DNA from 2 places in the Salinithrix halophila genome. Region 2 is predicted to be linked to the other one. Evidence: predicted binding sites of a transcription regulator. Region 2 holds the regulator's gene; the other holds the start of a gene.
The links. The regulator LexA, encoded in region 2, represses DNA repair genes until DNA is damaged. The targets are predictions, from matches to a motif close to CGAACATATGTTCG.

Region 1 (7,478 bases), 300 kb from region 2:
TGCGTTGAACAGGGTGCTCTTTCCGGTGTTGGGATTACCGGCCAAGGCCACTCGGTACATGGTTTTTACCGGTAGGTTTTTATCTGTTTTCGACGGATGGTAATGTAAAGGCATCTCTCTCACTCTCCGATGATTTCTCCGTTAATACGGGAACTTTCCTCGCGTCTGAGTGCGATGGTGGTGTTACACACCCGGAATGCGATGGGATCTCCCAAGGGGCTCCGTTGCAGAATACGGATTTCCGCGCCTGGAACGAAACCAAGGTCCAGAAGGCGGCGTCGCATGGTGCCTTCCAGGGTGATAGATTTTACACGCAACGTTTGCCCGGATTTTGCCTCGGACAGAGGGATGACAACAGGTCCGTTCATCGGATCGACCTCCGTGCGGTGCGGTCGTTCTGTAGCACTGCAAAGTTGTGTATTGAGACAAAGTTTTTAGCCAAGGCAATGTAAGTTTCCCTAGGGAAACTATTTATTACTTCATTATAATAAGGGGTTCCACCATCTGTCAAGACTCTCCATCCTCCCCACTGGGTAAAAACGTCAAGGGTTCCTCCCAGGATGGGTGGAAAATGAAGAAGGGGGGAGGACCGTTGAGAAATAATAAAACCCGACTGGGGTCGGGTTGACAATCTTTCATACACTGCTCCACTCTAGTCGATTCCTTCCTTCGAGAGGGCGGTCCGAAGCCGATGACGGATGAACCAGCGGGTAACAATGCCGTGAAGAGGAGAAAACAGGAGAGCGAGCAAGAACAGGAGCCCTGCCACGCCCGTCATGGTGCCAGCAATAGAAGCGTCCAGCCACAGGGCCGCTCCGTATCCTAGCACCGAGCTGGCGATTCCTGTAAGAACACTTAAGCCGAGCATCTTTTCCAGTTTGTCCGTCAAGAGATAGGCCGTCGCCGCTGGCACGATTAGCATCGCTACCACTAGGATGGCACCCACGCTTTCAAAGGAGGCAACGGTGGTAAGGGAGACCAAACCCATCAAGAGGTAGTGGATGAATAGGACCGGGATTCCAAGGGCGGCTGCCATATTAGGATCAAAAGTGACCAACTTGAATTGTTTGAAAAGGAGGCCCACGACGATGAGACTGATGAGAAAAGCGCCGCCCACGGCCCAAATCGCTTTCGGCCCCATGTCGTTGCCGAAAAGAATGAACGTGTCCCAGGGAACATAGGCGATTTCTCCATAAAGGACACAATCGAGGTCGAGGTCTACCTGACGAGCATATAAGGAGACGAGGATGACTCCGATAGCGAACAGGGCCGTAAATGTAACGCTGATGGCAGCGTCGTTTTGTACTCCTTGTTGTTTCAGGGTCTGGATAAAGAAGGTGCAGAGGAGGCCAAGGATCGCTGCCCCGACTAGCATTGCCAGGGAATCCCGTGTGCCGCTGATCAAAAAGGCGATCACGATACCGGGAAGAACGGCGTGGCTGATCGCATCTCCCAGCATCGCCATTCGGCGCAAAATGAGGAAACAGCCGAGGAAGCCGCAGGAGGCGGCCACTAAGGCACCAGTGATCATGATAGTGAGTCCCATGCTCATCGCGTCGCACCTTCTTCCGTGTTTCCGGGTTTCCATTTTGGTTCGCGGCCGTGCCGGACTAGCAGGTCCGACAGTTCCCGGAAAAGATCGGCAGGAATGTCTTCCCGCATCGTTCCGTTTTCCCGGTCGCGTAACATCCCACCTACCTCTTCCTCGTGCATCATCCAGACTTCGGTGAGACGGGTCTGGAGCACCAGATCATAGGCCTTTTGCCATCCAGCCTTCGTACACCGGATCAGGGAGCCGTCCTGTTCCCAGGTGATAAATCCATCCCGTTCCAGGGATCGGAGGGCTGCTTCCAGCCGCCGGTGGGAGAAGGCATATCTTTCTAGCAGTCCATCCATATCCATCTCATGCAGTCCGTCGGTTTCCCGGGATTCATAGAGGATGGTCAATACTCGTTCTTGAGCCCATTCCCGCCGTGTGCGGGCGAGACGGGCCCACTTGGCTACCAATCCCCGTTTCGGGGAAAAAACGAGGGAGATGAGAAAGACCACGGTGGCAGCGACCACGATTAGGGGTCCGGTGGGCAGGTTGTGTACCAAAGCGCTGAATAGGGTTCCCAAAACGCCGGACAGAGCGCCCATCAGGGCAGAAAGCACCACCATCACACCGAGTCGTTCCGTCCAATAACGAGCCGCGGCGGCCGGTGTGATGATCAGGGCGGCCATCAACACGACTCCGGCCGCCTGAAGGCCGATTACCACCGCCACCACCAGCATGACCATGAGCAGTAGGTCGAGGAGACCAACAGGGAAACCGAGGCTTCGCCCAAAGCCCGGATCGAAACAGAGGAGTTTGAATTCCTTGAAAAACAAGAAGCAGAAGAGGAGAAGGGAGAGAGCCACACCGCCCATCACAAGGACATCGTCCCCGACGAGAGAAGCGGATTGGCCGAACAGGAATTTGTCCAGCCCGCTCTGGTTTCCGTTCTCTGAGTGTTGAATCTGGGTAAGGAAAATGATTCCCAGTCCAAAGAAAACTGAAAGGACCAACCCGAGGGCAGTGTCTTCCTTAATGCGGGAGAAACGGGTGATTCCGTTAATTGCTAGGGAGGCGAGCACCCCGGTCACCGTTGCTCCGATAAGGAAGAAGAAGGGGTTTTTCGACCCGGTCAGCATGAAAGCGAGACAGATCCCAGGCAAGGCGGCGTGAGCCAGCACATCGCCCATCAGGCCCCGCTTACGGAGGAAGGCAAAAGCACCCAACACCCCGCTGGAAAGACCGAGAAGGAGGGTCCCCGCCAACACCCAGGCAGTGTTAGGGTCAGACAGGAAACGGATGATCTCGTGGAATCGGTCCATCTCCCTCACCTCAACGCGGCGACGCCGGCCATCTCTGGTAGGATGGTGAGGCGTCCGCCATAGGCCTTTTGTAGGTTATCGGCGGTGTAGGCCTGCTCCGTAGGGCCGAATGCGATTTGGCGCAGATTGAGTAGAAGTAACCAGTCGAAGTACTCCCGGACGGTCTGGAGATCGTGATGAACCACTAACACTGTCTTGCCCTGCCCTTTCAGTTCGTCTAAGATGCGGATGATCGCCTTTTCAGTGGCAGCGTCGACACCGACGAAGGGCTCATCCATGAAATAGATGCGGGCATCCTGGGCGAGGGAACGGGCGAGGAAAACTCGCTGTTGCTGTCCTCCGGAAAGCTGGCTAATCTGACGATTGGCGAAATCTGCCATACCCGTCTTTTCGAGGCAATCCATAGCGAATTCTCGGTCTTCCGCTTTAGGTCGTTTGAACCAGCCCAACTTACCGTACCGCCCCATCATGACCACGTCGAGCGCGTCGGTGGGGAAATCCCAGTCAACCGATTCGCGTTGGGGGACGTACCCGATCATATGCCGTTGTTCCCTATAGGGTTTTCCGTAAATTTCCACTTTGCCGCTGGTCAAGGGCAACAAGCCCAGGATCGCCTTGATAAGGGTAGATTTACCGGCTCCGTTGGGGCCAACGATGCCAATCAATTTTCCTTCTGGAGTGTCGAAGGAAAGGTCGCGCAAGACTGGTTTTCGGTGGTAGGCGACAGAAAGGTCCCGAACCGAAACTGGATGGATAAAGGGCGTCATAAGGTTTCGCCTCCTATTTCTTTGGTGTTATGTTCGGATCGATCAGCAATCATTTGAGAGCGGAGACGATTGTATCCACATTATGGCGTACCATGCCGATGTAGGTGCCCTCCTTCGTTCCCGCTTCCCCCATAGCGTCGGAGAAGAGTTCACCACCGATCTGAATCGAGTGGCCCTTTTTTTCAGTTCCCTTTACAACGGCTTGAATGGAACGCTTGGGGACACTGGATTCCACGAAGACGGCCTTGATCTTTCGTTCCGTAAGCAAGTTTACGATCCGTTGGACGTCTCTCAGCCCGTATTCTGAGGCGGTGCTAAGCCCCTGGAGTCCGACCACTTCGATGTCATAAGCTTGGCCGAAGTAGCCAAAGGCGTCGTGTGCAGTCACCAGGACTCTCCGTTCATCGGGAATGCTTTGGATCTCTTTTTTTGCGTAGCGGTCCAGATGTTCCAGTTTGCTGATATAGTTCTCCGCTCGTTTTTCATAGTCCGCCCGGTGTTTCGGGTCCGCTTTCGCTAACGCTTTTTCGGCATTAGTCACTGCTTCCATCCACAGATTTACATCGAACCAGATGTGGGGGTCGGCCTGTCCCGAGCTTGTAAGTAGACGGGATTTGTCAATATCGTCGGCGACGGCTGTCACGGGCTTTTCTTCACCGATCTTTTTCAGGATGTCGGTCATTTTCCCTTCAAGATGGAGTCCATTGTAAAAGATCATGTTTGCATGGTTCAATTTGTTAATGTCCCCTTGCGATGCCTTGTATAGGTGAGGGTCTACCCCGGGTCCCATTAAGGTGGTGACCTTTACGCGGTCTCCACCGACGTTTTTGACGATATCTCCCACCATCCCGGTGGTGGCAGTCACCTCGATGGGGCGGTCTTGTGGGATGGAGGATTCCCCTTGGGTTCCGCAGGCGCTCAGGAGGAGGGAAGAAAGAAGGAAGAGGCAAAAGAGGGGTATGGCGCGTCGGGCATGGGTTCTTTTCATCTGTTTGTACCTCCGTTGAATGAATGTTGCCCCGTTGATAAATACATTCTTTTGGGCATATTTTTTTCATGGACAAAGCTATTTTAACCAAGGAAACAATTTTTGCCCTAGGGCAAAAAATCGTCACCTCCATTTTATGCGCATGCGTAAAAGAATGTCAATCCTTTTCGTGATCGGGAGGAGGGGCCATTTGTTTCAGAGGTACGGGGATGAATCAAAACAAAAAATCCCCGAACACTTCGGGGGAGCCATCGGTTTGGAAGGGGTTCTGAGGGCTACGGGCTATCCACCCGTTTCCATTGAATCTCAGGATATTCTTGACCAAGGCGTTGGTAGGCATCTTGGCTGACATAACCACCAGCCCGGGGGTCAAAGTTCTGTTCGAATTTAACCACTTTCCATTCCCCGTTCCGGAGTTGGAGACGCACTTTATAATCTCGTTTGTCCGAAGGGCGGTGGATCAGGATGGTATGAGTCCCCATCTGACGGTCCGTGGGGGACTGAACGAGAAGGATGGGGGGGTTTTTTCTTTCCTCATTTTGGACTTCTTGCACCCGCCAGCCGATTTCTTTCACTTTGTCGGGGCGGTCTAACATCCGCTGTGCCTGCTCTACGTTCCCCTCTACCCAGACTTCCTTGTAGAACCGTACGGCGGCTTTTTCCGGGGCGGTTAAATTCTGGGCGCAGCCGGACAACATTCCCCATACAGCCAAATGGAGAAGGAGGGACATCCATCGATTTCTATTCATTGTCATTCACTCCCATAGGGTCGGATGTGAGGGGCAAGCTCCTCCCTACGAGTTTCCGCTTGAATTGTCGCTTCCATTCCCCCTTTTTATAAGGGGATACATAAATTCGTGTATCGCTTATCACAATCGTTTGTTTTCCAAGAGTCCCTTTCCGTAGAAAGATTCCTTGCGGATATTTAGCCAGATAAAGTGCCGGGAAGGCATTTATATACCGATGTGCGACGTGGGGCGAAACACTCATGGAATGTGATATAATCAGCCTCATGGGAGAATGAATGTTCGCAGAGTGGGAGGGGCTTTTGTGAGAATTATGGGGATCGATCCGGGGATCGCCATCGTTGGGTACGGGGTTGTCGACCGACGGGGTAATCAACTGAAAGCCGTCGATTACGGCAGTATCCAAACGCCGGCAAAAACGGCTACCTCGACCCGGCTGAAGCAGATTTATGATGCCAGTACGGCGTTATTTGCCCGGTACCGCCCTGATGTGGTGGCGATTGAAAAACTTTTTTTCAACCGAAACGTGACAACGGCTTTCGATGTTGGCCAAGCTCGGGGAGTGTTAACGCTGGCGGCGGAGGAGGCTGGGGCTGTTATCACCGAATATACGCCGATGGAAGTAAAGATGGCGGTAGTGGGTTATGGCGGAGCGCAAAAGAAACAGGTGCAGGAGATGGTTAAAATGCTGCTCACTCTTCCAGAAATCCCACGCCCCGATGATGTGGCGGACGCTCTCGGTGTCGCTATCTGCCAGGCTCACTCAACGACCTTTACCGATCGAATCGACACCCGGGGGTGGAAAAGATGATCGATTATGTCCGAGGACGGGTAGCCTACCACACCGTCGATACCGTTGTCGTTGAGGCAGCAGGAGTGGGTTACCGCTTGTTCTGCGCCAACCCCTTTCAATGGAAAGAAGGGGAAGAAATCCGCATTTTTACCCATCATGTTGTACGGGAAGATGCCCAATTGTTGTACGGCTTTAAGGATGCTGAAGAGCGGGATCTGTTTCGCCTGCTTCTGGAGGTATCCGGCATCGGGCCCAAGGTAGCCCTTGCGGTGATCGGGGCGGGGTCTCCGGCCACGCTGGTGGAAGCGGTACAGCGGGAAGATCTCCGTTTTTTGACCAAACTGCCTGGGATCGGCAAGAAAACAGCCCAACGCATCGTCCTCGACCTGAAGGACAAGCTGGAAAAGGCGGGTTGGACCCGTCTGTTGGCAGAATCGGACCTTCCGAAAGAAGCCTCTAGACCTGGTTCCCCCGCCTTAGCGGAGGCAATTGAAGCCCTTATGGCCCTGGGCTATAATGAAGGGGAAGCGGAAGCGGCTGTCCGGCAAGCACGGGACTCTTTTGAGGATGAGGAACCCGCCTTGGATGGCTGGATCCGGAGAGCACTTCAGGTATCGGTGAAGGGTTGAGAGGAAAAGGAGGAGGGATGGAATGGAGGAGAGGATCATCTCTTCCCATATGGCGATGGAGGACGAAACCGTTGAATTCAGTCTGCGTCCTCGTTATTTAAAAGAATATATCGGCCAGGCCCGTGTGAAAGACAACCTAAAGGTGTACATAGAAGCGGCTAAGATGCGGCAAGAGACGCTGGATCATGTCTTGCTCTACGGTCCGCCGGGGCTGGGGAAAACCACCCTTTCTCATATCATTGCCAATGAGTTGGGAGTCCAAGTGCGGACGACTTCAGGCCCCGCTATTGAACGTCCAGGGGATCTGGCCGCGATTTTGACCAACCTGCAGCATGGGGATCTCCTCTTTATCGACGAGATTCATCGGCTCAACCGAAGTGTGGAAGAAGTCCTCTATCCGGCGATGGAGGACTTTGCCCTCGACATTGTGATTGGCAAAGGGCCCAGTGCACGATCCGTTCGCCTTGATCTGCCCCCTTTCACCCTGGTAGGGGCGACGACACGGGCGGGCTCTCTCTCATCCCCCCTTCGGGACCGGTTTGGGGTGATGAGCCGGCTGGAGTATTATACGCTGGAAGAACTTTCCCTAATCGTTTCCCGGTCGGCAGACCTGCTCGGTATAGCGATCCGGGAGGATGGGGCTGAAGAGGTTGCATGTCGGGCCAGAGGAACCCCCCGGGTAGCCAATCGCCTTCTGAA
Region 2 (7,478 bases):
GGTCATCACCGCAGACGGAATCATCGCGACCCCTCCCTATGAAGTGACCCGCCGCCTGCTTAGTCGATACAACCTCCCTGCGTCTCCTGAAGAGATTCCTCCCACTTCCGTGGCGACAGTCATATTGGGCTTTGAGGCGATAGATGTGCCCCTTGAACTGGATGGTACCGGGTTCGTCGTTCCCAGGCGGGAAGACACCACCATCACCGCCTGCACTTGGACCCATCGGAAGTGGCCCCATACGGTTCCTCCCGAAAAAGCCCTTATCCGATGCTATGTGGGACGTTCTGGGGACGAAACCATCGTCGACGAGCCCGATGAAGTCATCATTGGTCGTGTCCGGGAGGACATGCGCCGGATCCTATCGATCCACAATCCTCCTGTTTTTACCCGAATCACCCGCTGGCCGAAAGCCATGCCTCAGTACGCCGTTGGCCACGCTCAATGGCTCAACCGTCTGAGAGAGGAAATTCGTCACCAACTACCCGGCCTTTACCTGGCTGGTGCCTCCTACGCTGGTATCGGAATCCCCGATTGTATCAATCAGGGGAAACAGGCGGTACAGGATACTTTGAGCCGACTCTTTGCTGAGAGATAACGAAAAAAACCCCGGTCGGGGTTTTTTTCGTGGGTTCATCAGGCGAGGCCATCATAACCTCGCCTCCCTGTCCATATATATGGGGTATGAAGAAGTGTACAGGCAGGAGGGAACCCTGTGAACGATAAGCTAAAGCGCCTGCTGCGCGTTGTTCTCGTCTATATCGTCGTCGTGGCAATCACCTTGGTGATGAACGGCTTCTACGAAAAACACCGCACGCAAGAATATATCGATGAATTCAAGGAGTTGAAAGGTCACCACCTCCTCAACGAAATCTCCGATACATACAAGATTACGATCGAGCAATACTCCAACTACAAACTCAACAGAGAAATGAAACGAAAACTTGTAGAACGGCTCAATAAATTAAGTGGTGACCTCCGGAAAGTCGACCATCAGATCAATGCCCAGGACGTCCGCTACCATATCGATTTTTCCTTCATCTATCATGATATAAAATTGGTCAACATCGCCCTCTCCGACGCCACCAAAGATGATATCGTACCTGTCATTGTCCTTCATAGCATGGAAGGATTAGGGGAGCTCAAGAAAGAAATCACCTACATTCAATACCGTTGACCCACAAAAAAACAGCTGTCGTCCAGCTGTTTTTTTGTTGCAACCTGAAGGAACTGCCGATACGTACGGGTTCCTACTTACCTACAGAACCATAAGTGCATCGATGTGCGGAGAACAGCTACTGCGATCTGAATCCCGTCGCTTCGTTTTATCTCTTCCACCGTGAGGCCCAACTTGGAAATCGCCCAATATCAGATCGCACAGAAATTCGAACCTATGTTTGTCCTGCCTTCCGTAATCGTGTATACTGTAGGAAAATACCCTGACTTTTAGATTCCGAAGGGACTGGCGGATAAACGAAACGAGCGGAAAGGGGATAAAGATCATGGCTAAGTTATCACCGCGGCAACAAGCCATTTTAAACTACATAAAACAGGAAGTCCGGAAAAAAGGGTATCCACCATCCGTGAGGGAAATTGGAGAAGCCGTCGGTTTGGCTTCTAGTTCCACCGTCCACGGCCACCTCGCCCGGCTCGAGAAAAAAGGCCTGATCCGGCGAGACCCTACCAAGCCTCGAGCGATCGAAGTGCTGGGAGAAGATCTGGAAGCGGTCCCCGACTTAGCGGCCAACACCGTGATGGTCCCCCTCGTCGGGAAAGTGACTGCTGGCGAGCCCATCACTGCGGTGGAAAACGTGGAAGATTACTTCTCTCTCCCCCGCCGTATGGTAGGCGGTGACGATTCCGTCTTTCTTCTCTCCGTTCGAGGTGACAGCATGATTAATGCCGGTGTCTTAGATGGTGACTTCGTCCTGGTTCGCCAACAACAGTCAGCCGATAACGGCGACATGATCGTGGCTATGACTGCAGAACACGAAGCGACCGTCAAACGTTTCTATAAAGAAAAAGACCATATCCGCCTGCAACCCGAAAACGATAACATGGAACCCATCCTCCTTCCTGAGGTGGCCATCCTCGGGAAGGTTGTGGGTCTCTTCCGAGAGCTTCATTGAACAAAAACCATGATTTTTGGGCCATAGTTTAAATAGGGCTTCACCAGGAAATTGATATTTGCCGATCTACCCACTGCGGATGGTGAGTGTTATGCCTATTATCACATTAGAACTCTATATTAAGGCCCCTATCCAAACATGTTTCGATTTATCCCGTAATATTGACGTCCATATGAAATCAACCTCTCATACACATGAAAAGGCTGTTGCAGGTGTCACAAATGGCCTAATAGGATTAGATGAAAGCGTCACTTGGGAAGCGATTCATTTTGGTCTCAAACAAAGGTTGACGGCTAAGATTACAGCATTTGATCCACCACATTATTTTGTTGATGAAATGGTAGAGGGACCTTTTAAAAGAATCAAACATGAACACTTTTTTGTGGGTTATAAGAATCAAACTAAGATGATTGATAAATTCGATTACACTTCACCCTGGGGATTTCTGGGCAGCATAGCCGATAAACTTTTTTTAGCCAAGTATATGGAAGGTCTTTTGAAAAAAAGAAACTTATATATCAAGGAAATAGCTGAGCAATCCCTTAATAATTGAACCGCACTAAAATGTGCGACAGCCGAGATTCTCAATTTGTCACCATAGACTAAATCCGGCTTCATCACGGAAAACACCCCCTGCACTGGAAGGCAGGGGGTGTTTTTGGTTTCCCCAAACCCAAAAGGGTAGATCCTACGCTGAACCGTCTAGAGGAAAGTAAGACGAAAGGAGAATATCCGGCGGCCAGATCCGGTGATACAATGGAGAAAATGGAAAGGAGGCTCATCGGATTGACTTCTCAAACCCAAACCACTCGCTCCCCAAAGGGGCAGGAAAAGCACAATCGCATGGTGGAAGCAGTCGCTAAAGAGCTGGTGCGGAAAGGGTTTTTAATCAAGGCTGATTCTATCGAATGGTCAGATGGCGTCCCCCCCGTCCTTGGAGAAAATTTTAAACCCGATATCATCGCCTTCAAGGATTCCATCTTCCATATTATCGAAGTCGAGACTTGCTCCACTTTTCAAAGCGCGGAAACCGCCCATCAATTGCAGATCTTCAGCGGGAAGGGAAAGACCACCGTCATCGTTCCCACCGTTTGCAGAAGTCGTACTGATTTGGTGTTAAAGATGCGTGAATCTCTTCGGGAATGGGGACTGCAGTCCGTTAAGATTGGAACCTGTGATCCTGCTACGGGCAAGGTTGAACTGCCTAGAGAAATGGATGCGTGACAAAGCCGCTCATTTTCTCTGGACAGCACGGATCCTCCCTCCTGGGGCCGCCTCTCAGCCCCGACCGCTTCTACCCTCCTTCAGCATAAATCCCAAAGTTCAAAAGAGCCTCCCGCCTGGCCTGGCAAGGAGGTTCTTTTGGTGGTGCCATCAGGAACGGGTTTGGGTGAAACGCTCCATCCGGTCCATCGCTTCTTTCAACTGATCCATGGAAGTGGCGTAGGAGATTCGAACATGATCGGGAAAGCCAAAGGCTGAACCTGGAACCATCGCCACCTTTTCTTCTTTCAGGAGGGCTTTCACCCAGGCATCTGCATTCTCAAAGCCTCCACGGGCAGCCGCTTCCTTGACATTGGCGAACACATAGAAGGCTCCCTCAGGAGTGGCGCATTTTACACCGGCCATCTGTTGCAGCCGCCCCAAAACATAATCACGACGTTGGCGGAAAGCGGCCAGCATGTTCCGGACGGGCTCCTGATCTCCCGTCAAAGCTTCCAAAGCAGCATATTGAGCGATCGAAGTCGGGTTGGATGTGCTGTGGCTGGAGAGGCTGGACATCCCCTTGATGATACGGGAATCCCCTGCCGCATACCCGATCCGCCAACCTGTCATCGAATACGTCTTAGACACCCCGTTGATGACAATCGTTCGTTCCTTCAATTCGGGGCTGAGCGAAGCGATGCTGACGGATGTTTCGTCTCCGTAAATGAGATCTTCATAGATCTCATCGGATATGATGAGAAGTTCTTTATCCAAACACACCTGGCCAAGAGCCTCCAGCTCTTCCCGGCTATACATGGATCCGGTCGGATTGGAGGGGCTATTAATTAAGAAGGCGACCGTTTTATCGGTGACGGCTTCCTTCACCTGATCAGGCGTCACCTTGAACTGGTTCTCTTCCAAACCCTCGATAATCACCGGCACCCCACCGGCCAGTTTTACCTGCTCGATGTAACTCACCCAGTAAGGGGCTGGGATAATCACTTCATCCCCTTCGTCCAGGATGACCTGAAATAGGTTGTAAAGGGCGTGTTTAGCCCCCACTGTCACCACAATCTGATCCGTCTCATAGTGCAAGCCGTTGTCGTTCTTAAATTTAGCGACAATCGCTTCTTTCAGTTCAGCGATACCACCTGCAGGGGTATATTTGGTCAGACCTTCTCGCATCGCTTTGTCGGCAGCTTCTAGGATATGGTCCGGCGTGTTGAAATCGGGTTCACCCGCACCCAGTACGATGACATCGTGGCCTTGTTTTTTTAATTCCTTAGCAGTAGCAGTAATTTCGATCGTTTTTGAAGGCGTCAGACTTTGTACCCTACGGGACAATTTCATTGATCGCGCTTCTCCTCTCTGATTCAGTACATGGGATGGGAGTATTGTAACACAGACCGGCTCCGCTGTGGGCCGGTCTGTTGTTATTCAATCTCGGACGAGCCGTCGGGTTTCTCTGGCAATCATCAGTTCTTCATCGGTGGGGATCACGAGCACCTTCACCTGGGATTCCGGGGTGCTGATCACTTGGGGACCTTTGGGAAGATCCGCATTTTTCTCTCGATCCAATTCTACCCCTAGGTAATTCATCCGGTTTACCGTCCATTCGCGGACAATCGAGGCGTTTTCCCCCACACCAGCTGTAAAGATAATCGCATCGACACCGTCTAGCGCCGCTGTATAAGCTCCAATCTGTTTACGTAGTCGATACGTATACATTTCCAGAGCGAGACGGGCATTTTTGTCGCCTTCGAACGCTCCTTCCGTGATCTCCCGCATGTCGCTGGAGAGACCCGATACTCCCACCAGTCCGCTGTGTTTGTTCATCATCGAAGTCACTTCTCCGAGAGTGAGCTCCTCTTTCGCCATCACGAAAGGAACGATCGCCGGGTCGATATCTCCGCACCGGGTTCCCATCATCAGACCTTCCAGCGGGGTCATACCCATACTGGTATCGATAGAGAGCCCGTTTTCAATTGCTGTGCAACTGGCTCCGTTTCCGATATGGCAGGAAATGAGCTTCAACTCTTCCAGCGGCCTGCCGAGAAGCTCTGCTGCCTGGTGAGCAACATACTGATGGGAAGTTCCATGAAAGCCGTACCGGCGTACCTTGTGCTTCCGATACAATACCCGGGGCAGAGCGTACAAATAACTGTGTGTTGGCATCGTTTGATGAAAGGCCGTGTCAAATACAGCCACATGGGAAGCGTGGGGAAGGCTATGCTGGGCGGCATCGATTCCCAGGAGGTTGGGTGGGTTGTGCAGCGGTGCCAAGTCGACATTTTTCTGAATGGCTTGAATCACTTCCTGGTCGATAACCACCGACTGGGCGAAATCCTCTCCCCCATGAACGACTCGATGACCAACAGCGCCCACTTCATCGACACTGGCCAGCACCCCTAGCTGATCATCGGTCAAAATGGCGAGCACCTTGTTCAGACCTTGACGGTGATCCAGGATTTCCGCCGTTTCCACCCATTTCTCTTTACCGGTAACCTGGTGATTAAGGATCGATTGTTCCGACCCAATCCGCTCCACCAAACCCTTGGCGAGAACTTCTTCTTTTTCCATGTTGTAGAGCTGATATTTGATGGATGAACTGCCACAGTTGATGACCAGAATTTTCACCGGGCTTCCCCCTCCTTTAGGCGGTCGCCGTCTTCATCGTAGCGGAAAAAGCCTTCCCCTGTCTTTACACCTAAATGGCCGGCACGCACCAGCTTCTTTAAGAGAGGAGCGGGACGGAACTTTGTGTCTCCGTATTCCCGGAACAGACCCTCTAGGGCAGCTAAAACCGAATCCAGTCCGAAACGGTCCGCCATTTCCAGAGGACCGTAGGGGAACTGATACCCCCGTTTCATCGCCGTATCGATATCTTCAGGGGTGGCCACCCCCTCCATCGAGGTATAGAGAGCTTCGTTAATGAGTGTAACGATGAGACGGGTGGTAACGAAACCGGGAGATTCAAAGACTTCCACACCGGTAAGGTGGAGAATCTCCAGAAAGCTGCTGGCTTTCTCCACCGTTGTGGTACTCGTCTTCAACCCGCGCACGATCTCAACGAGATCAACACGGGTGCTGGGATGAAGAAAATGAAGGCCAATGACCCGATCCGGACAACGGGTGACGGCGGCCAGCTCCGTCAGGCTCAGGGTGGAGGTGTTGCTGGACAGAATGACATGTTCCGGGCACAAGTGGTCACAGCGGGCGAATACCTCTTTTTTTATCGCCAGATTCTCCGTAACCGTCTCGATGACAAAATCCGCCCGAGAGAGGGCGGAATCATCCGCTGTGAACGTAATTTTATCGAGGGTCAGCTTTTTCTCCGCCTGGGTGATCCCCCATTTGGAAAGCTGCTTGTCCAGGCTTATTTCCACATGATGGCGAGCATCCCGAGCCAATGCTTCGGATTTTTCGATGACCGTCACATCAAACCCCTTTTTCGAAAGGAGTTCGGCGATCCCCTGTCCCATCGTCCCTCCACCGTACACAACAATATGCTGAATCTCTGACAAAACCATTCTCCTTCCTGCAAACGTCAGCTGCTGATGGGAACCGGCTCTTTTGTATATCGTTCGAGAAGGCTTCGGAACTGCTCTCCAGAGAGCACTTCTTCCTTCAACAATATATCCAGAGCCTGCTCAAACACTTCTGAGTATCGGTTCAGGAGATGAACCGTCTCTTTATGAAGTTCCTTTAGGATTTTAGCAGATTCCTGATGCAGTGTCTCGTTGCTTACCAAATCTTTATCGATAATTCCCAGATCCGACAAACCCGCCTCAATCAGCGTACGGGTATAGCGGTTGGCTTGATCATAGTCGTTCTGGGCACCGGTGGAGCGGTTACCGTAGATCTGCTCTTCCGCAGCGGCTCCTGCTAAGCAAACCATAATTTGGTCCTCGATCTGCTTGCGAGTGTAAAGATACCGGTCTTGCCCTGGATGATGCCGTACATAGCCAAGTGCCTGGCCGCGGGGAGCGAGTGAAACCTGAGAAACAGATTTTGGTCGAACCCACTCGGAAATGATCGCGTGGCCCAATTCGTGGATGGCCACTCGTTCCCGCTCTTCCTGCGTCGCTTCCCGGTCGGTCTTTTCCCCCATCATAACTTTGTCGATAGCTTGGGAGAGATGTT

Region 1: ruvC (crossover junction endodeoxyribonuclease RuvC) is a predicted target of LexA. The motif match lies at 5,629-5,642, and genes of this name have one in related genera.

What each region holds. Positions count from the first base shown of each region.
Region 1 is NZ_JBHSAP010000018.1:607,244-614,721, reverse strand. It holds gene ACFOUO_RS16090 (FeoB small GTPase domain-containing protein) at 1-114, opposite strand, end outside; gene ACFOUO_RS16085 (FeoA family protein) at 120-368, opposite strand; gene ACFOUO_RS16080 (metal ABC transporter permease) at 653-1,552, opposite strand; gene ACFOUO_RS16075 (metal ABC transporter permease) at 1,549-2,856, opposite strand; gene ACFOUO_RS16070 (metal ABC transporter ATP-binding protein) at 2,862-3,623, opposite strand; gene ACFOUO_RS16065 (metal ABC transporter solute-binding protein, Zn/Mn family) at 3,673-4,611, opposite strand; gene ACFOUO_RS16060 (hypothetical protein) at 4,887-5,360, opposite strand; gene ruvC (crossover junction endodeoxyribonuclease RuvC) at 5,662-6,168, shown strand; gene ruvA (Holliday junction branch migration protein RuvA) at 6,165-6,779, shown strand; gene ruvB (Holliday junction branch migration DNA helicase RuvB) at 6,802-7,478, shown strand, end outside.
Region 2 is NZ_JBHSAP010000018.1:307,894-315,371, forward strand. It holds gene hemY (protoporphyrinogen oxidase) at 1-598, shown strand, start outside; gene ACFOUO_RS14480 (hypothetical protein) at 716-1,177, shown strand; gene lexA (transcriptional repressor LexA) at 1,503-2,129, shown strand; gene ACFOUO_RS14490 (SRPBCC family protein) at 2,221-2,682, shown strand; gene ACFOUO_RS14495 (hypothetical protein) at 2,916-3,353, shown strand; gene ACFOUO_RS14500 (pyridoxal phosphate-dependent aminotransferase) at 3,504-4,685, opposite strand; gene ACFOUO_RS14505 (acetate kinase) at 4,773-5,972, opposite strand; gene ACFOUO_RS14510 (3-hydroxyacyl-CoA dehydrogenase family protein) at 5,969-6,859, opposite strand; gene ACFOUO_RS14515 (AAA family ATPase) at 6,883-7,478, opposite strand, start outside.